3 regions of the Phyllobacterium sp. 22229 genome follow, and region 2 is predicted to be linked to each of the others. Evidence: predicted binding sites of a transcription regulator. Region 2 holds the regulator's gene; each other region holds the start of a gene.

Region 1 (6,549 bases), on a different contig from region 2:
GGGCAGACTGGATGTCGAGCGCCGGTCTTTCAGTTTGCGCTCCATCTGGACACGGGCGAGGCTCAACCGGTCGATCTCTTTCAGACTGGCAATGGCCGATGATTGCGCCGCCTCGAGAAAGGCCGTGAGTCGCGCATTGCGGTCACGGGCCCGGCGGCGATCGCGCGGTATCGCGCGCAGCCCCGCATTAAAAACAGCCAGATGCGCCCGTGTCTTCAACCGTTCACGCAACATGGAGGCGACCAGCATCGGACCAAGCCAGTGCTGGTGCTGCAATGGCTCAATTTCCTCCCACGCATCCCAGAGCAGTGCCGCGGCCAGCATGGGCGGCAGATCGCCGGTGCGATCCATGACCGCGAACCATTCCTCCATCCTGCCGTCTTCATCCCAGTCCGGATCGTAAACCAGCGAATCGCCATCCGGCGTCAGATGCCCCGGAGAGGTTGTTTCCACCCTGGCTGGCGGATTATCGCGGGTTGGCTTGGGCTGCTTCAGCAGGCGTTCCGAGCGATCCAGCAGCGCATCCAGCTTCGCCAGTTCTTCCTCGAAAGCGCTTTCCGCCTCTGATCCCGGCTCGGGGGCAGCCTCAACATCAAGCCGCCGCACCGGTTCACTGACAATCGGCGCAAGAAGCGCGTCGCTGCCCCAACGTCCACGCAGGCTGGCAATGCCCTTCGGGCTCAACGCCCATTGCGCCGGACTGGAGGCAATCTGGCGCCGGGTTCGCAGAATCGCATGCGCCCGCGTCAGTTCATGGGTCGGCGTCCTGATATCCATGCGGGCATCATGCAGGACAAGATCCTCCACATGCACGAGTTCACCCGCCAGCCACAGCGCGTTGCACGCTTCCATGAAATGCGACCGGGCAATCCAGCCTTCGTTTTCACGCAACAACCCATCTTTCGACTGGCGGCTGCCCAGCTCGCCGAAATCACCCTTGCGCGCCACCCGTTCATCCAGCCGTGCAAGCGCATCTTCGGCCGCCACAACGGGACGGAGCAGGTCTTTCAGGGAATAGTTTGCAGAATCATAAGCCATTGAAATCATGATAGGGGAATAGTGAAAGTGAAGCTATTCCCCCGGATGGAAAACGGCGTTCATCTATCCGGATATCAGAGAATGCCGAAGCGGAAGGCGCCCTTTTTATCCCGGCCCGGCCGGACGCGTGCGCCAAGAACCAGAGAGGGATGGTCCTCGATCATGACGGCGATCAGCCGCAGCGAGGCTGCCGCCTGCAGTGCCAGGGGCCGCGCCGCCATGGCCGGGATATCCGCGGCCACCGACCGGGCAGACGCGATATAGCTCGCGACCGCTCCGGTATCCTGCGTCTGCAGGCTTATCATTCTTGCCAATTGCGCGAGATTTTCCGAAATACGATCGGCAATGTTGTGCTCGAGACGCCCCCACAACAGGAGCCGCCGCAACCGGATGATTTCCGCGCCCAGCGTGACCGACGACAGGGCATCGTCCAGCAGCGCCTCCCCCGCCTCCCGCATGGTCCTGAGGATCGGCATCAGCTGGTTGATACGGTCATAGGCAAGGCTGTTGAATGCGGACGGGCTTGGAACCCGGTCACGCAGACAGAGCCGGACGATATCCGTTCGCAGCGCGCCCATCATCCGGTTCACTGTCACCTGCGGCCGCTTCGGCAGAACAACGATGAAGACGAGGAGCCCGATGAGAATGCCGACCAGAACCGACAGGGAGGTTTCCATGAACACCTGCGGTTCAAACACCATCGCCTCATGCGGCTTGAGGAAAACGATGAAATTGATGGCGAACGCTGTTGCCGGGCCGACATGGCGTGGATCTGCCATGAGAAGCGCCGCCGGCACGAGGATGGGAACGATGAATACGGCAAACCAGAACAGACCGGGGAAAGACGGCAGAATCAACTGCCCGAGAACGAAGGCAAACGGAACCGCGTATAACGTGCCCTTGAAAAATCCCCAGCTCGTCTGCAACGGATTGGGCATGGACGCGAAGAGGCTGCACACCACTGCAACGATGATCGCCGCAGCCGCCGCATCCGCATGCTGGCTTTCCATCCAGTAGGCGGTCATGAGGGCTGTTGCAGCAACGGCGCGAACTGCATTCACCAGGGCCGTGCTGTGATCGCGGTAGACCGGCAATGCCGGCGCCTTCCGGCTGCCTGCCATATATTGCGAACGGCTTCGCAGTGCCGAAAGACCGTTCAACGTTGCCTTGAGCCCGTCGAGAAACTCACCCAAAAGCGTTAAACGCGCCATCATGCCGATACTGTCATCGCCCCAGGGCCGGGCTTTCAGCTCCGCAATTTCGGCCGCAATGATGTCCAGTCTGCCGAGCCAGGGATCGACGGCGTCAACCTTGAAGTCGCGCGCCATGTCATCAAGCAATGCCCCGAGTTTGTCGCGCAGGCTGCTCCATGTCCCGTCGGACGAGACCCGATGCGCCACAAGGATATTCACAATCGACAGGCACGACATGAGATGGCCCACCGTATGGCGCGAATGACGGCCATGGGTGACGAGGCTGGGGGCTTCCAGCCGTGCGTGAGCCCGCATGGCGGCGAGAGCCTGCGTGTCCGCGATCAGCTTTCTGTGCGCGGCTTTCAAGTGCCCGGCATCATGCCCGGCAATCGCATCGCTGGTATAGCGCGCCAGATCGGCGATGCAATTTTCCAGGCCTTCCACCAGCGCCGTTCGCGCCAGCTGCGGCTGAAAAAAGCGACTGGCTACACCGGCACAGACAATGCCGAGCACGATCTCCATGCAACGCGCATAGGCAAATTCGGTCAGAAGATGCGGGTGGCCAAATGCCGGGAGCGCGATAATGACGGCGGTATAGCCCGCAAGAGCGGCGCCGTAGGATTCCGGGTTCCGCAACATGGAGGCCGCATAGGTGCACAATGCCACCCACAGGGCGATCGCCGCGACAAACAGCCAGCGCATGTCGCCGGTTGCGGCCGTAATGGCAATGGCCGCCAAAGCCCCGGTCAGCGTTCCGGCCAGACGAAACAGGCCTTTGCTGATGACCATGCCGGCAATCGGCTGTGACACGATGAAGACGGTCATCATCGCCCATTGCGGCTGCTGCAGGTTCAAGGCAAAGGCTGCCGTGAGGGCAACCAGAGCCGCCACATTCGTCCTGAGCGCAAACACCCAGGCCGTCCGGCCGGGCCATGCCGGGTGTTGCATGATGGTGTGGATGGATTGAAACATGGCGTCCGATCTGGCAGCTCCCCGCCCTCAATATAGTCCGCAAACGGACGGCACAACGGAAAGACGCGGCATGATCATGCGTCTTCTTGCCACCGCGCCTTCACCGCAGCCTTTGCCGCGCAAGGCCGCCTTCAATGACCCCATTGTGTCACAAACGTGACATCCAACGGGCGCATGATCCAATAACGACCATCACCCTAACGAGGACTATTTTATGCGTAGATTGCTCAGTCTGCTGACAGCGTTTGCTTTTGTTGGCCTTACCGCCGCCTATGCTGGCGAGGTCAAGCCTTTCAGCGATAGTAAGGAAATCGACCTCCTGACCATTTTGCCTCCGCCTCCGGCCAATGACTCGGCGCAGACCAAGGCAGAAATCGGTGAAGTTCTTACCTTGCAAGTGACCCGGACACCGGAAATGGTTGCCCGCGCCCAGGCCGATGCCGAGGAAAACGTCTGGCGTTTCGCCGATGTGCTCGGTCCGGATTTCAACAAGGACAAACTGCCGAAGCTTGCTGCCTTTTTCGACCGCGTCGTTGAGACCGAAGGCGCTGTCGTTGATCCGGCAAAGGACGTCTTCAAGCGCCCGCGCCCGCATCAGCTGAGCGAACTCGTCAAGCCTGCCGTCAAGCCCTCCAATTCCGGTGCCTGGCCGTCCGGTCACACAACCGTTGGCACGCTGATGGGCATTGTCCTGTCCAACATGGTCCCGGAAAAGAAAGCGGAAATCATGGCCCGTGCCTGGGAATACGGCAATAACCGCATCGTCGGCGGCATTCACTACCGTTCCGACGTGGAAATGGGCCGCATTTCCGGCAGCGTTATTGCCGCGACAATCATGAAGCATGACGACTTCAAGGCCGAATATGAGCCTGCAAAGGCGGAACTGCGCGCTGCTCTGGGTCTCGGCGGCGCCTGATACCATCGCACGACGCCACCCGCCATGCGCGTTCCGCGCTTGGCGGGTGGCGGATGAGATCAAACGTCTACGACTTTGGTCGTATATACGGGCCTGACCTTCGCCCGATGCACAAAAAATGGAACGTGGTTACTTTCCGGTGCAGCGCTTCACGAAAGCGTGATAACCGGAAGATACAGCTATGCTCAGACCAAACCGAATTTGGCTTGCACCGCAGGTTGAACCAAACGTTCCTGGCCCCGCATCAACGACGGTCGATTGATCATGCGCTTTCAGATTCAGCTGCTTTCCATTGAGTATTTCGCCCTGTCGCTGCTGCTTGGCCTCGTGCTGATTCCGCTCCTTTCCTCAGCCTTCTGGAGCGCTTTGCGCGATAGGGTTGTGATCCTGCTGCATTTTGCCGGTGGACGGAGAAAAACGACAGCCACGCAACCGGATGAACCCGCCAAACAGCCGGAATCAGCGCCGATACGCGCCCACCTGTCTCACCCGGCGCCGGAGGGTCATCGCACAACGCCGAAAACCCGATTCAAGAGCAAGGGTGGCATTCGTTCCGCCGAGTGGTATGGAACAGGAGCCCGGCCCGCGAGACGCCGGCTCAAGTAACCGGCGAGGATTGAACACGTGAGTTTTTTGCATGCTCTGCGTTTGCGCGGCCTGTTCGTCAAACTGGTGCTGATGTTCATGATCGTCGGTTTCGGCGCGCTCTTTCTCGTCAGCATTCTCATGAGCCAGTTTTCCTCCGGCCGGTATGAAAGCAGCATCCGCAGCTTCTTCAATAGCCTGAATCAGCAGCAGCTGGCCGCCCTGGCATCAGGCACCGATCCGCGCGACAGGGAAGCCTGTAATGTGCTGGCCAGCAAAATCTTCTGGGCTGTCGTCAAGGACGGCGTCACGCGGGTATCTGACTTCGGCGTTATGTTTTCCTACTTTCACAGCGGCAGGATGCAGGTTCGAATCCTTGGCGATGACAGCGTCCTGTGTGCCACCCAGCCCGATGCCACTCCCTTGCTCAGCAAGGCCATGAGCGAAGCTGCCCATGCGGGGCAGCCGAATTTCATTCAGCGCGACAATGAAGACTGGGCCATGATCCAGCAGGTATCGCTGCCGCTTGCGAATAACAGCCAGGCACTGATCGGGGTCCAGTACTGGTCGCAGTGGGAACTTTACGACGAAGTGATCGACGTCACCGTCTACGACTATATCCGCACATTCATCCTGATCAATTCCATGGGGGCAAGCGTTGCGGCTCTGTTCGTGTGGCGGCTGTTCCGGCGGATAAAGCGGGCGACAACCGTCGCGGACCAATGGGCGGCTGGCGATCTGCGGGCCCGCATCAAGGACGGTTCAAGAGACGAATTCGGGCGGCTGATGCAACGATTCAACAGCATGGCGGATGCGATATCCAAGAGCTTCGATACGCAGAAGGCGTTGGCCATATCGGTGGAGCGCAACCGTATTGCCCGCGACCTGCACGATACGGCCAAGCAGCGGAGTTTTGTGCTTGGTTTGAAACTCACCGAGCTGGAATATGAGGCGCAGGGACATGCGCCGCTGCTGCCCACCGTCGAATCGGCCCGGCGCCTGGCGGATCATCTGCAGCACGATCTGGAGAACGTGGTTTCCGGCTTCAACCTGCCCGCGATTGCCGATTACGGCCTGTATGAGACATTGCTGCGCAGCGTGCGCGATCTGCTGGCGGGATCAGGCGTGCAATGGTCGATCAATTGGCCGGAAAATGCCCGCTCCGCTTTTGATGGCGTGCCGGAAATTGCCCAGGAATTGCTCATGATAACCCATGAAGCCGTGGCGAATGCCTTGCGCCATGCGCAGTGCCGCGCCATCCGCATCGACTGCAAGCCTGGTGCCCGCTGGCACTGGAGCATCACCGACGACGGCCAGGGTTTCGACCTCGGCAAGGCTCCTTTCGGGATGGGATTGTCGAACATGCGCTGGCGTGCGAACACATTGCCGGGCGGCACGATAACAATTCAGTCGGAATCAACCGGCACATCCATCGATGTGTCGTTCAAACTACCCGTGGCGGGGCAATCATGAGCACAACAATAGTCATTGCCGATGATCATGCCGTGGTGCGCGAAGGCATTCGCGGGCTGCTGCGCATCGATCCCGGTTTCACTGTTCTTGCGGAAGCTGAAAACGGCGAGACCGCCATCTTGATGGTGCGCGAGCATCGTCCCGACGTTCTCCTGCTGGATCTGATGATGCCGGGAATGGGCGATGCCGCGGAAGCCATGATTGGCCTCATCCGCAAGGCAAGCCCCGAAACCCATATCATGATCCTGACATCGAGCGATGACGACCGGCTCGCTTTCAAAGCCATCGAGGCGGGCGCCCATTCCTTCCTGTTGAAATCCATGCGCGGCGAACATTTGCTCAATGCCATTCACGCGGCCGGCAAGGGGACGC
Region 2 (6,549 bases):
CGCCGTCGATCCGGTCCGCAGCGCTGGGCATCGGCGCCTCGAAGACGCAGATGGTGTTTCACCATGTGCTGCCGCTGGCCGCGCCCGGCATCTTGACCGGCACGATTATCGGCCTTGCCCATGCGCTGGGCGAGACCGCACCGCTGCTGCTGATCGGCATGGTCGCTTTCGTCGCCAATTATCCGGTCACGCCGCTTGATCCGTCCACGGCGCTGCCGGTGCAGATCTACATGTGGGCGAATGAAGCGGAGCGGGCCTTTGTCGAGCGCACGTCAGGCGCTATCATCGTGCTGCTTCTGTTTCTTGCAGTCATGAACATCGGAGCCATCATTCTGCGTCGCCGCTTCGAGCGGCGCTGGTAGGTAAAACGGGAGCGAATTATGAATCTCATGACAGAACGATCTCTCGAAAAAGCGGTAAACGACAAAATGAGTGCACAGGTCAATACGATCAAAATGCAGGGCAAGGATGTCACCGTTCACTATGGTGAAAAGCAGGCCCTGTTCGGTGTCAGCCTCGACGTGCCGGAAAAGATGGTGACGGCGCTGATCGGCCCGTCCGGTTGCGGCAAGTCCACCTTCCTGCGCTCGCTCAACCGCATGAACGATACGATCGAAGGCTGCAAGATCGGCGGCAAGATCACGCTCGACGACGAGGATATCTACAATCCGAAGATCGACGTGGTCGAGCTGCGCGCCCGCGTCGGCATGGTTTTCCAGAAGCCCAATCCGTTCCCGAAATCCATCTTCGAGAACGTCGCCTATGGCCCGCGCATCCATGGCCTCGCCAAGAACCGGCATGAGCTGGAGGAAATCGTCGAGAAGAGCCTGCGCCGCGCCAGCCTGTTCGATGAGGTCAAGGACCGCCTGCACGAAGCCGGCACCGGCCTTTCCGGCGGCCAGCAGCAGCGCCTGTGCATTGCCCGCGCCATTGCCGTCAGTCCGGAAGTCATCCTGATGGACGAACCCTGCTCGGCGCTCGATCCGATCGCCACGGCAAAGGTCGAGGAACTGATCGACGAACTGCGCCAGAACTACACCATCGTCATCGTTACCCATTCGATGCAGCAGGCGGCCCGCGTTTCGCAGCGCACCGCCATGTTCCATCTCGGAAACCTCGTCGAGGTGGGCGATACGGAAATGATGTTCACCAATCCGACGGAAAAGCGCACGCAGGACTACATCACCGGACGCTTCGGCTAATCACGGGAAACAGGGATAAGAATATGACCGAGTCGCAGCATACCGTCCGTTCCTATGACGACGAACTGAAGTTCCTGACGCACAAGATCGCCGAAATGGGCGGCCATGCCGAACGCATGGTCGAACAGGCCGTCACCGCCATGGTGAATTCCGACAACGCGCTGGCCCAGCGCGTCATTTCGGACGATCTCATCCTCGATGCCGGACAACGCGAGATCGATGAGAAGGCCATCACCATCATCGGCAAGCGCCAGCCCATGGCGATCGATCTGCGTGAAATCATCGGCGCCATCCGCATTTCCTCCGACCTCGAACGGGTCGGCGACCTCGGCAAAAACATTGCCAAGCGCGTTGTCGCCGTCACCGATACGCGCCAGACGCTGTCGGTCTATCGCGGCCTGCAGACCATCGCGGAACTCGCCCTGACGCAGCTCAAGGACGTGCTCGATGCCTATGCCACGCGCTCCGTGCAGCAGGTCAACATCGTGCGCGAGCGCGATGACGAAATCGATGCGCTTTATACCTCGCTGTTCCGCGAACTCCTGACCTACATGATGGAAGATCCGCGCAACATTTCCGCCTGCACGCACCTTCTCTTCTGCGCCAAGAACATCGAGCGCATCGGAGACCATGCGACGAACATTGCTGAAACGGTCTACTACATCGTGACGGGTGCCCAGCTTCCGGCCGAACGGCCCAAGGAAGACCAGACCCACAGCATCATCGTCGATGAAGCCAGACAGCCTTAAACAGAATCAGGATCCCAGCAATGGCGATAGCTCCCAAAATCACTGTTGTCGAAGACGAGGAAGCGCTCAGCGTCCTTCTCCGGTACAATCTTGAAGCCGAAGGCTATGTCGTCGAGACAATCGCACGCGGTGACGAGGCCGAAATTGCGCTGCGTGAAAAAGTACCGGATCTGCTCATTCTCGACTGGATGCTGCCGGGCCTTTCCGGCATCGAACTCTGCCGCCGCCTGCGGGCGCGGCGCGAGACCGAAATCCTGCCGATCATCATGCTGACGGCGCGCGGCGAAGAGAGCGAGCGGGTGCGCGGCCTTGCCACCGGTGCCGATGACTACATGGTCAAGCCGTTCTCCACCCCGGAACTGCTTGCCCGCATCAAGGCCATGCTGCGCCGGGTCAATCCAAGCCTGCTGTCGCATGTGCTCAGCTTCGGCGACCTGAAGCTCGACCGCGAGCAGCACCGCGTGTTCCGCAAGGAGCGCGAGTTGAAGCTCGGGCCGACCGAGTTCCGCCTGCTGGAATTCCTGATGCAGTCCCCCGGCCGGGTGTTCTCGCGCGGCCAGCTCCTCGACAATGTCTGGGGCGCCGACATCTATGTGGACGACCGCACCGTCGACGTGCATGTGGGGCGGCTGCGCAAGGCCATCAATATCGGCCGCTCGATCGATCCGATCCGCACCGTGCGTGGTGCCGGCTATTCGTTCGGGTAATCAGTGCCGGCGCGAGAGTTCGCGCGTCGCCCCCTCGATGCCCGCCAGGGTCATGGGATACATGCGATGCGCGAAAATCTTGCGGATCATCGCCGTCGAGGCGGTGTAGTCCCAGTACTGTTCCTTTGACGGATTAAGCCAGGCGGCGTTCTTCCAGTGGTCGAGCACCCGGCCAAGCCAGACTGCGCCTGCCTCCGCGTTCCAGTGTTCGACCGATCCACCGGCGTGGGAAACCTCGTAGGGCGCCATGGCGGCATCGCCGACGAAGATGACCTTGTAGTCCGCTCCGTATTTATGGATGAGGTCGAGTGTCGGTATTGTCTCCGCATGGCGGCGGCGGTTGTCCTTCCACACCCCCTCATAAAGGCAATTGTGGAAGTAGAAATACTCCATGTGCTTGAACTCGGAGCGCACGGCAGAGAACAGTTCCTCGGCGATCCGGATGTGCTCGTCCATGGAGCCGCCGACATCGAAGAACATCAGCAGCTTGACGTGATTGCGCCGTTCGGGCCGGGTCTGCACATCGAGATAGCCGTGTTCGGCGGTTGACCTGATGGTGCCCGACAGGTCAAGCTCGTCATCGGCGCCTTCGCGCACCCAGCGGCGCAGCCGTTTGAGCGCAACCTTGATGTTGCGGGTGCCCAGCTCGACACTGTCGTCAAAATTCCTGAACTCGCGCTTGTCCCACACCTTGACCGCACGGCGGTTGCGGCTCTCGTCCTGGCCGATGCGCACGCCTTCCGGATTATAGCCATAGGCGCCGAAGGGCGAGGTTCCGGCGGTGCCGATCCATTTCGATCCGCCCTGATGCCGGCCCTTCTGCTCCTTAAGCCGCTGGCGCAGGGTTTCCATCAGTTTTTCAAAACCGCCCAGCGCTTCGATCAGTTTCTTTTCCTCGTCGGTCAGGTGTTTTTCGGCCAGCCGCCGCAACCATTCCTCGGGCAGATTGGCAACGTCGATACCATTGTCGCCGCCCGGCAGTTCCAGCCCCTTGAACACATGGCCGAAGACCCGGTCGAAGCGGTCCATGTGGCGCTCGTCCTTCACCAGGGTTGAGCGGGCGAGATAATAGAACCCCTCGACATCATAGGTTACCAGCCCTGCGTCCAACCCTTCAAGCAGCGTCAGATATTCCCGCAGCGATACGGGGATTTTTGCCGCCTTGAGTTCGAGGAAGAAGGGAAGGAACATGGCTAGACCCGCTTGTTGTATTCGATGAACGGCGTCAGTTCGCCGATCCGGCTTTTGCGCCGGGGCTGATGGTGAGCACCACTCATCCCTGCCTCCTCGCCATGAAGGCCAGCCGCTCGAACAGATGCACGTCCTGCTCGTTCTTCAGCAGGGCGCCATGCAGTTTCGGCAAGGCATTCTTCGGGTCGGCGCGCAAGTCTTCCGGCGCGATATCGTCGGCAACCAGCAGGCGGATCCAGTCCAGCGCTTCGGAGGTCGACGGCTTCTTCTTCAGGCCAGGCACATCGCGGATCTCATAGAACTGGGTAAGCGCGGCGCGCACGAGGTTCTGCTTGATGCCGGGATAATGCACCGCGACGATTTTCGTCAGCGTGTCGACATCGGGAAAGCGGATATAGTGGAAGAAACAGCGGCGCAGAAACGCATCGGGCAGCTCCTTCTCATTGTTGGAGGTGATGATGACGATCGGCCGGTGCACGGCGCGGATCGTCTCGCCGGTTTCGTAGACGTGAAATTCGTTGCGGTCGAGCTCCTGCAGGAGATCGTTGGGGAATTCGATATCCGCCTTGTCGATCTCGTCGATCAGCAGCACGACTTTGCGGTCCGTCGTGAAGGCATGCCACAGCTTGCCGGGCTTGATGTAGTTGGCGATGTCGTTGAATTTCGCATCGCCGAGCTGCGAATCGCGCAGCCGGCTGACGGCATCATATTCGTAGAGGCCCTGCTGTGCCTTGGTGGTGGATTTGACGTTCCATTCGACCAGTTCCAGATCGAGCGCTGCCGCAATCTGCCGCGCAAGCTCGGTCTTGCCGGTGCCGGGCTCGCCCTTGACCAGCAGCGGCCGTTCAAGCGCAATCGCCGCATTGACCGCCACCATCAGATCCTTGTCGGCCACATAGGCCGCTGTACCTTCAAACCGCATCGCATTCCCTTTCGTGATCGTGGAAGATTAGGGGGCGTGCGGGAGGAGGGCAAGAGGCGCCGGGGATGGGGGAATACGGTTTCCCCGTTGCCACGCCCGCTTTTGCGTCTGGCTGTTGAGAGAGGAGAATGACGGGCGGTCCTTGGAACGCGGGTCTTGGGGTAGTCTATATGCGATGCTTGCGATCCAAGGACCACCCGCCCCGGCGTTTTCAAGTTTTCACCCGATGTTTCACCATTGGGCCAAACCTCCCCGGCCGCACAGGTTTTCCTCCCTGCATGGCCAAAGCGCCGATCCTTTCCCGACTTTCGAAAGTTTCCGGAAGCATTCCCGCCGGAAAGGACGAGGAGAAGGATAACTTGAGTTGGGAGAACGTGGATAAGTTTTATCCAAATGACATTTCACCCCCCTCTGGGCTGCCGCCCATCTCCCCCACAAGGGGGGAGATCACATTGGCATCGATCATCTCGCTCAGCTTTCACCTTTGAAGATTAGCTGAAACAGCAATGACAGCTGATCTCCCCCCTTGTGGGGGAGATGTCCGGCAGGACAGAGGGGGGTGACCCAAGCATCCACAATCATTATGCGACAAAGATTGTGCGGGGAGGGAAAATCGGTTGCTGCGCACTGGTGCAATGCCGGCATCCGTCCTATATTCAGATCGGCGCTCTGCGCTTCTCGACAGGAGAGACATATTCCCCGGGGCCTTAATGATCCCTTAGGGAGCTGTCCCTGAGGAGGCCCGTGGGCTTCTTCACACGGCACCCACCTACTTTGTAGGTTCCCGGGATCGACTTCTCCATCGGTTGTGTGGACGCCACTTTTGTTTCATCCCGAGCCGGTTCGCGTGCCGGCGCCTCATGAAATCAAGCCCGTGCAGCACCACTCCCCCATCAAGGAACTGAAGAAGAAACTGCGCCTGGAGGCTCTTGGCCGCCGCGATGCGCTGACAGCGGAATTCCGCATCGAAGCCTCGATGCGCATTGCCGATTTCGGCCTGGCGGCGCTGGCCATCGATGCGGGCACGATTGTCTCGGGGTTCTGGCCGATCCGCTCGGAGGTGGATCTGCGCCCGCTGCTTTTCGGTCTGCGCGAGCGCGGTGCACGGCTCTGCCTGCCCGCCATCATCGACAAGCAGACGATCCTTTTCCGCGAACTGGTGCGCGGTGCGCCGATGATCGATACGGGCTTCGGTACGGCGGGGCCGCCGGAAGATGCCGCCGTACTCGACCCGTCGCTCATGCTGGTGCCGCTGGCGGCTTTCGACGTCAGAGGACATCGCATCGGCTATGGCGCGGGCTATTACGACCGGGCCATCGCGCATCTGCAGGTCAAGGGTGTGAACCCGCGCCTGATCGGGGTGGCGTTTGATTGCCAGCAGGTTGAAACCGTGCCCGATGAGCCGCATGATGTGCCGCTGGAGGCGATCCTGACGGAAAGCGGGTTGCGCCGCTTCCGCTAGACGGATAAATCGATCATTTCAGGCTCTGGCAAGGACCGGGGCTCTCTTTCAGGATGTGCGCGTGAGATTACTGTTTCTTGGGGATATGGTGGGGCGTTCGGGCCGGACGGCGGTCTACGAGCGGCTGCCGGGGCTGATATCTGATCTCAAGCTCGATTTCGTCATCGTCAACGGCGAGAACGCGGCGGGCGGCTTCGGCATCACCGAGGAAATCTTTCACGACACGATCAATGCCGGGGCCGATGTGGTCACGACGGGCAATCACGTCTGGGACCAGCGGGAAGCACTGGTTTTCGCCTCCCGCGAGCAGCGTTTC
Region 3 (6,549 bases), on a different contig from region 2:
TGGGAGCGCTGTTTGAACAGCGTCTTTCGCCGCGACACCGGGCAAAACTACAGAAACCCCTGCATGACGCGCTGACGGGTGCCGTACAACTGGCGGTGAAAAACTTCGCGCCGGTGCGCAAGGAGGCCGTGCATGGCTGATGGTTTGATCGATATCCTGCCCTCCCTGAATGACGGCTCTGCCAGCGGCGGCCCGCTCTACGTCAAGCTGCAGCGGCTGATCGAAACGGCTGTCCGCGACGGCATGCTGCAGCCGGGCGACGCCCTGCCGCCCGAACGGGAACTTGCCACCATCGCCGATATTTCCCGCGTTACCGTGCGCAAGGCGGTTCAGGGCCTGGTCACCACCGGCCTGCTGGTGCAGCGGCACGGGTCCGGCACCTTTGTCGCGCCCCGCTCGGAACGGGTCGAGCAGTCACTGTCGCACCTCACCTCGTTCACCGAGGACATGGCGCGGCGCGGCATGATCGTGCGTTCCACATGGCTCGATCGCGGCATCTATCCGCCCTCGCCGGAAGAAATGGTCACGCTCGGTCTGTCCTCCGGCGAAAAAGTCGCCCGCATCAGCCGTTTGCGCGTTGCCAATGACACGCCCATGGCGATTGAACGCGCCGCCCTGTCCATTCAGGTCCTGCCCAATCCGGAACTGGTCACGCTGTCGCTCTATGCGGTGCTGGCGGAAGGCGGCAACCGCCCGGCCCGCGCCATTCAGCGCATTTCGGCGGCGATCCTGAAGGAGGCCGACGCCAAATTGCTTGAGGTGCCCGCGGGTTCGGCGAGCCTCAACATCGAACGCATATCCTATCTCGAATCGGGAAAAGTGATCGAATTTACCCGGTCGATCTATCGGGCGGATGCCTATGAATTCGTCGCGGAGCTGAAGCTCGGCGACTCCTCGGAAATTTCAGGAGCAGTACTTTGACCACCAACGGAACTCTCATGCGCGAAGAAATTCGCTCCATCCCGGACGTAACCGCGCGGTTTCTCGATGCCTCCCGCGATACGCTGGCCAATGCCGGAGCAAGACTGCGCGAGAAGAACCCGCCGTTCCTGGCTTCCATTGCCCGCGGATCATCGGACCATGTGACAGCCTATCTGAAATATGCAACGGAACTGACCGCTGGCATTCCCGTCGCCTCGCTCGGACCGTCGGTTGCCTCGATCTATGGCATCACCCTGAAACTCGAGAGCGCCGCAACGCTTTCCATTTCCCAGTCCGGCAAGAGCCCCGACATTGTCAGCATGACCAAGGCGGCACGCGAAAGCGGCGCGCTGACACTGGCCATCACCAATGAAATCAATTCCGACCTCGCCTATGCCAGCGATCTCGCCATCGACATCCTGGCCGGGCAGGAACGCAGCGTCGCCGCCACCAAGACCTTTGTCAGCTCGGCGGTCGCCGGGCTCGCCATGATTGGCCACTGGACGCAGAACAAAGAACTGCTTGCTGCCATCGATGAACTGCCCAAGGCTCTTGCCGCGGCCATCCGCTGCGACTGGTCGCCGTTCGGCGCCGCCATGAAGGGCGAAAACTCGCTCTTCGTGCTCGGGCGCGGGCCATCGCTTGCCATCGCCAACGAAGTGGCGCTGAAATTCAAGGAAACCAGCGCCATGCATGCGGAATCCTACAGCGCCGCCGAAGTCATGCACGGGCCCAAGGCCATCGTCGGCAAGGATTTCCCCGTACTGGTGCTTGCAGCGCGCGATGCGGCTGAAGAGTCGATCGTTCAGGCAGCCGATCGCCTGGCCGAACAGGAAGCCGCCGTCTTCCTGACATCGGCAAAGCCGTCGAAAGCAACAGCGCTGCCGTTCATCGCGACGTCGCACCCATTGACGGACCCGCTGACCTTGCTGGTATCATTCTACGCTTTCGTGGAAGATTTTGCCCGCAGCCGCGGATTGAATCCGGACGAGCCACCGCATTTGAGAAAAGTGACTGAAACAATATGAGCACTGTCTATGCACTGACCGGCGCCGACATTTTTGACGGCGAAACCTGGCATGCCGGTTCGGCAATTCTCGTCGATGCGGGCGTTATCACCGGTATCGTTGCCCAGGCGGACATCCCTGCGGATGTTCGCCGTGTCGCGCTCAACGGCGGCAAGCTCGTCCCCGGTTTCATCGACGTACAGGTGAATGGCGGCGGCGGCGTTCTTCTGAATGACGGCCCGAGTGTCGAGGCAATCAGGACCATCTGCCAGGCGCATTTCGCCTTCGGCACGACGGCCCTCCTGCCGACCCTGATCACCGACACCCCTGCCATCACCAATGCGGCGATTGCCGCCGGCAAGGCGGCGGCGCTGGAGAAAGTCACCGGATTTATCGGCCTGCATCTCGAAGGGCCGCACCTTTCCGTCACGCACAAGGGCACGCATGACCCGGCGCTCATCCGTCCAATGGAGGACAGCGATCTCGTGGCGATCGTCGACGCCGTGCAGGAACTGCCGGTACTGCTGACCACCGTTGCCCCGGAGACCGTTCCGGTCGACAAGATCAAGGCCATGGCCGATGCGGGCGTCATCGTCAGTATCGGCCACAGCGGCGCCTCCTATGAGATGGCTGTCGCCGCCAAGGATGCCGGCGCCTCCATGGCGACCCATCTCTTCAATGCCATGAGCCAGCTCGGCCACCGTAGTCCCGGGGTTGTCGGCGCTGTTCTTGAAACCGGCGACCTGTCCGCCGGACTGATCGCCGATGGTTTCCACGTCAGCAAGGCGTCCATGGCGATTGCCCTGCGCGCCAAGCAGGGTCCGGCCAAAATTTTCCTGGTGACCGACGCCATGTCGACCATCGGCACGGATATCACCAGCTTCACGCTGAACGGCCGGACCATCCGGCGGCATGGCGGCCGCCTGACGCTTGAAGACGGCACGCTGGCGGGAGCCGATCTCGATATGATTTCGGCAGTCCGCTTCGTGCATCGCGAGCTTGGGCTTGACCTCGAGGAAGCCTTGCGGATGGCCTCGCTCTATCCCGCCGAGAGCATCCGCATCGATCATCGCTACGGGCGCATTGGCAGCGGATATGTCGCCAATATCGTGCATCTCGATGATGCGCTCGACGTCGATCACGTCTGGATCGACGGCGATCTGCATTACGCCCGAAACCCGAGTTGACGGCCTTCTCCGATTGACGATACTGCCCTTTTGGGACAATCGGAGAAATAAAATGGCTGGGGATGCGCTTGTCGTCATCGATGTGCAGAACGATTTTTGCCCGGGTGGCACATTGGCCGTGGACGGCGGCAACGAAATCGTCCCGATCATCAACAAGCTGATCATCCGGTTCGATCACGTCATTCTGACACAGGACTGGCATTCCGCCGGTCATTCGAGCTTCGCCTCGTCCCATCCCGGCAAGGCGCCTTTCGACACGGCGAAAATGCCCTATGGCGACCAGACGCTGTGGCCGGATCATTGCATCCAGGGTACGCCCGGTGCCGATTTCCATGCGGACCTGCAGTGGACCAAGGCCGAACTGATCATCCGCAAGGGTTTCCGCCCCCATATCGACAGCTACTCGGCGTTCTTCGAAAACGACCGCAAGACCCCGACCGGCCTTGCCGGTTACCTGCGCGAGCGCGGCATCACCAATGTGACCTTTGTCGGTCTGGCGACAGATTATTGCGTCGCCTATTCCGCGCTGGATGCGGTGGCGCACGGTTTTGCCGCCGACGTGCTGCTCGATGCCTGCCGCGCCATCGACATGGGCGGATCTCTGGCCGCCATGGTCGCGAACATGCGCAAGGCCGGTGTCACCCTGATCTGACGGATGCAAAAGTGAACAGCTGCGCATTTTTCCACAGGCGTTAACCCAGACATTCGACCAAAGTCATAAAACTGTTGTTTCTCTGTCACATAATGAGGATAGTGCCCATAAGCGCATCCAATAAGCGTGTTCCTAACGACGCCTCATTATGGGAGACATACATGACATTTCGCGGCACTTCGCTCAGCCTCGCGCTCGGACTCGTCCTCGCGTCGTCCACCTCATCCTTTGCCGTCACCGAAATCAGCTGGTGGCATGCCATGACCGGGGCCAACAACGAGGTTGTTGAAACCCTGTCCAAGGAATTCAATGAAAGCCAGAGCGACTACAAGGTCGTTCCCGTGTTCAAAGGCACCTATCCGGAAACGCTGAACGCCGGCATCGCCGCGTTCCGCGCCAAGCAGGCACCGCACATCATGCAGGTGTTCGATGCCGGAACGGGCGTCATGATGGGCGCCGAAGGCGCGATCAAGCCGGTGGCCGACATCCTGTCGATGGGCGGCGCAAAGTTCGACAAGAGCCTCTATCTGCCGGGCATTGTCGCCTATTATTCCAAGCCGGATGGCACGATGCTGTCCTTCCCCTACAACAGCTCCTCGCCGATCCTTTACTACAACAAGGATATCTTCAAGAAGGCTGGGCTCGATGAAAACAACCCGCCAAAGACCTGGCCGGAAGTCTGGGAAGCCGCCAAGAAGATCAAGACCAGCGGCGCAGCAAAATGCGGCTACACCTCGACATGGCTGACATGGATCCACACGGAAAACTTTGCCGCCTGGAACAATATCTCCTACGGCACCAATGAAAACGGCATTGCCGGAACCGATGTCGAGCTGAAGATCAACGCGCCGCTTTATGTCAAGCATTTCCAGGAACTGGCTGATCTCGCCAAGGATGGCACCTTCCGTTACGGCGGGCGCACCTCCGAAGCCAAGCCGCTGTTCCTGTCGGGCGAATGCGGTATCTTCACCGAATCCTCCGGCGGTCTGGGCGATGTGGTCAAGTCGGGCATGAACTACGGCACCGGCCAGCTTCCCTATGATCCCGACGCCAAGGGCGCGCCGCAGAACACGACACCGGGGGGCGCCAGCCTCTGGGTGTTCGCCGGCAAGTCCGACGCGGAATATAAGGGCGTTGCCGCCTTCTTCACCTTCCTGTCGCGCACCGACATCCAGGCCCGCCTGCATCAGGTATCCGGTTATCTGCCGGTGACCCTTGCTGCCTATGAGGACACCAAGAAGTCCGGCTTCTACGACAAGAACCCTGCCCGCGAGATTCCGATCAAGCAGATGATGGGCAAGGCTCCGACGGAAAACTCCAAGGGCGTGCGCCTGCCGAACCTGCCGCAGGTGCGTGATATCGAGAACGAAGAGTTCGAGAACATGCTCTCCGGCAAGCAGACGGCCCAGCAAGCCCTCGACAATGCCGTCAAGCGCGGCAATGCAGCCATCAAACAGGCAAACGGCCAGTAAGAGCCGGTTCATGAACGCCCTGTCCGCATTCCTTGCGGGCGGGGCTCTTTTCAAGAGGGGCAATCATGGCATCGTCAACGCGCGTCACTTTTCCGAACAAGGTCCTGCCCTACCTGCTGCTGGCACCGCAGCTTGCCATTACGATTGTCTTTTTCTACTGGCCCGCATCCCAGGCGATCCGCCAGTCGGTGCTGCGCGAGGATCCGTTCGGCCTGTCGACCCAGTTCGTCGGCCTCGGCAATTTCAAGCGCATCCTGAGCGATCCCAACTACCTGAACTCGCTGCAGGTCACGATTGTCTTCTCCATTGCAACGGCAGTCATCGCCATGGGCTTCGCGCTGCTGTTTGCCGTCATGGCCGACAAGGTCATCCGCGGCAAAGGCGTCTACCGCACGCTGATGATCTGGCCCTACGCCGTGGCCCCGGCCATTGCCGGCATGCTCTGGCTGTTCCTGTTCAATCCCTCGATGGGCACCTTCGCCTATATGATCCGCTCCGCCGGCTACAATTGGGACCCGCTGCTCAACAGCAACCAGGCCATGCTGCTGGTGGTTGCAGCCGCCGCATGGAAGCAGATCAGCTACAATTTCCTGTTCTTCGTTGCCGGACTGCAGTCCATTCCCAAATCACTGATTGAAGCAGCGGCCATTGACGGCGCCGGCGAAACCAAGCGCTTCTGGACCATCATTTTCCCGCTGCTTGCCCCGACCACGTTCTTCCTACTGGTCGTCAACACCGTCTACGCCTTCTTCGACACGTTCGGCATCATTCATGCCGTCACCGGCGGCGGCCCCGGCAAGGCGACGGAAACATTGGTCTACAAGGTCTACAATGACGGTTTCGTCAACCTGATCCTCGGCGACTCCGCCGCGCAATCCGTGGTCCTCATGGTCATCGTCATCGGCTTGACGGCGATCCAGTTCCGTTATGTCGAACGCAAAGTCCATTACGGCTGAGGAGCGCAGAGATGATCCAGAACAATCCCATCGGCCGTCTCGTCGCCCACATCATCCTGATTGTCGGCATCCTGATCGTGGCCTTCCCGATCTACTACGCCTTCGTCGCCTCGACTCAGTCGCTGCAGGACATCATGCGGCCGCCGCTATCGCTGCTGCCCGGCGGACATTTCTGGGAAAATTATACAACGGCACTTTTCGGCGGCATCGGCCGTATCGGCGGCGTGAGTGTCGGCCGCCTGCTCATCAACAGCACGATCATGGCGCTGGCGATTGCCGTCGGCAAGATCATCATTTCGATCCTCTCGGCCTATGCCATCGTGTTCTTCCGCTTTCCCGGCCGCATGGTCTTCT

The links. The regulator PhoB, encoded in region 2, activates phosphate uptake and scavenging genes when phosphate is short. The targets are predictions, from matches to a motif close to TGTCATNNANCTGTCAT.
Region 1: a site for PhoB is predicted at 3,350-3,366, ahead of ACTJJ7_RS12895 (acid phosphatase). Genes of this name have one in related genera too.
Region 3: a site for PhoB is predicted at 3,829-3,845, ahead of ugpB (sn-glycerol-3-phosphate ABC transporter substrate-binding protein UgpB). Genes of this name have one in related genera too.

What each region holds. Positions count from the first base shown of each region.
Region 1 covers NZ_JBQEPA010000009.1:101,003-107,551, reverse strand. The annotation lists gene ACTJJ7_RS12905 (RHE_PE00001 family protein) at 1-1,038, opposite strand, end outside; gene ACTJJ7_RS12900 (FUSC family protein) at 1,113-3,203, opposite strand; gene ACTJJ7_RS12895 (acid phosphatase) at 3,418-4,119, shown strand; gene ACTJJ7_RS12890 (hypothetical protein) at 4,384-4,725, shown strand; gene ACTJJ7_RS12885 (sensor histidine kinase) at 4,744-6,177, shown strand; gene ACTJJ7_RS12880 (response regulator) at 6,174-6,549, shown strand, end outside.
Region 2 covers NZ_JBQEPA010000005.1:239,424-245,972, forward strand. The annotation lists gene pstA (phosphate ABC transporter permease PstA) at 1-362, shown strand, start outside; gene pstB (phosphate ABC transporter ATP-binding protein PstB) at 429-1,202, shown strand; gene phoU (phosphate signaling complex protein PhoU) at 1,226-1,951, shown strand; gene phoB (phosphate regulon transcriptional regulator PhoB) at 1,972-2,658, shown strand; gene ACTJJ7_RS08410 (vWA domain-containing protein) at 2,659-3,849, opposite strand; gene ACTJJ7_RS08415 (AAA family ATPase) at 3,932-4,771, opposite strand; RNA gene ssrS (6S RNA) at 5,435-5,591, shown strand; gene ACTJJ7_RS08425 (5-formyltetrahydrofolate cyclo-ligase) at 5,646-6,233, shown strand; gene ACTJJ7_RS08430 (TIGR00282 family metallophosphoesterase) at 6,295-6,549, shown strand, end outside.
Region 3 covers NZ_JBQEPA010000013.1:20,404-26,952, reverse strand. The annotation lists gene ACTJJ7_RS16665 (BadF/BadG/BcrA/BcrD ATPase family protein) at 1-140, shown strand, start outside; gene ACTJJ7_RS16660 (GntR family transcriptional regulator) at 133-921, shown strand; gene ACTJJ7_RS16655 (SIS domain-containing protein) at 939-1,949, shown strand; gene nagA (N-acetylglucosamine-6-phosphate deacetylase) at 1,946-3,115, shown strand; gene pncA (bifunctional nicotinamidase/pyrazinamidase) at 3,168-3,767, shown strand; gene ugpB (sn-glycerol-3-phosphate ABC transporter substrate-binding protein UgpB) at 3,929-5,239, shown strand; gene ugpA (sn-glycerol-3-phosphate ABC transporter permease UgpA) at 5,305-6,195, shown strand; gene ugpE (sn-glycerol-3-phosphate ABC transporter permease UgpE) at 6,207-6,549, shown strand, end outside.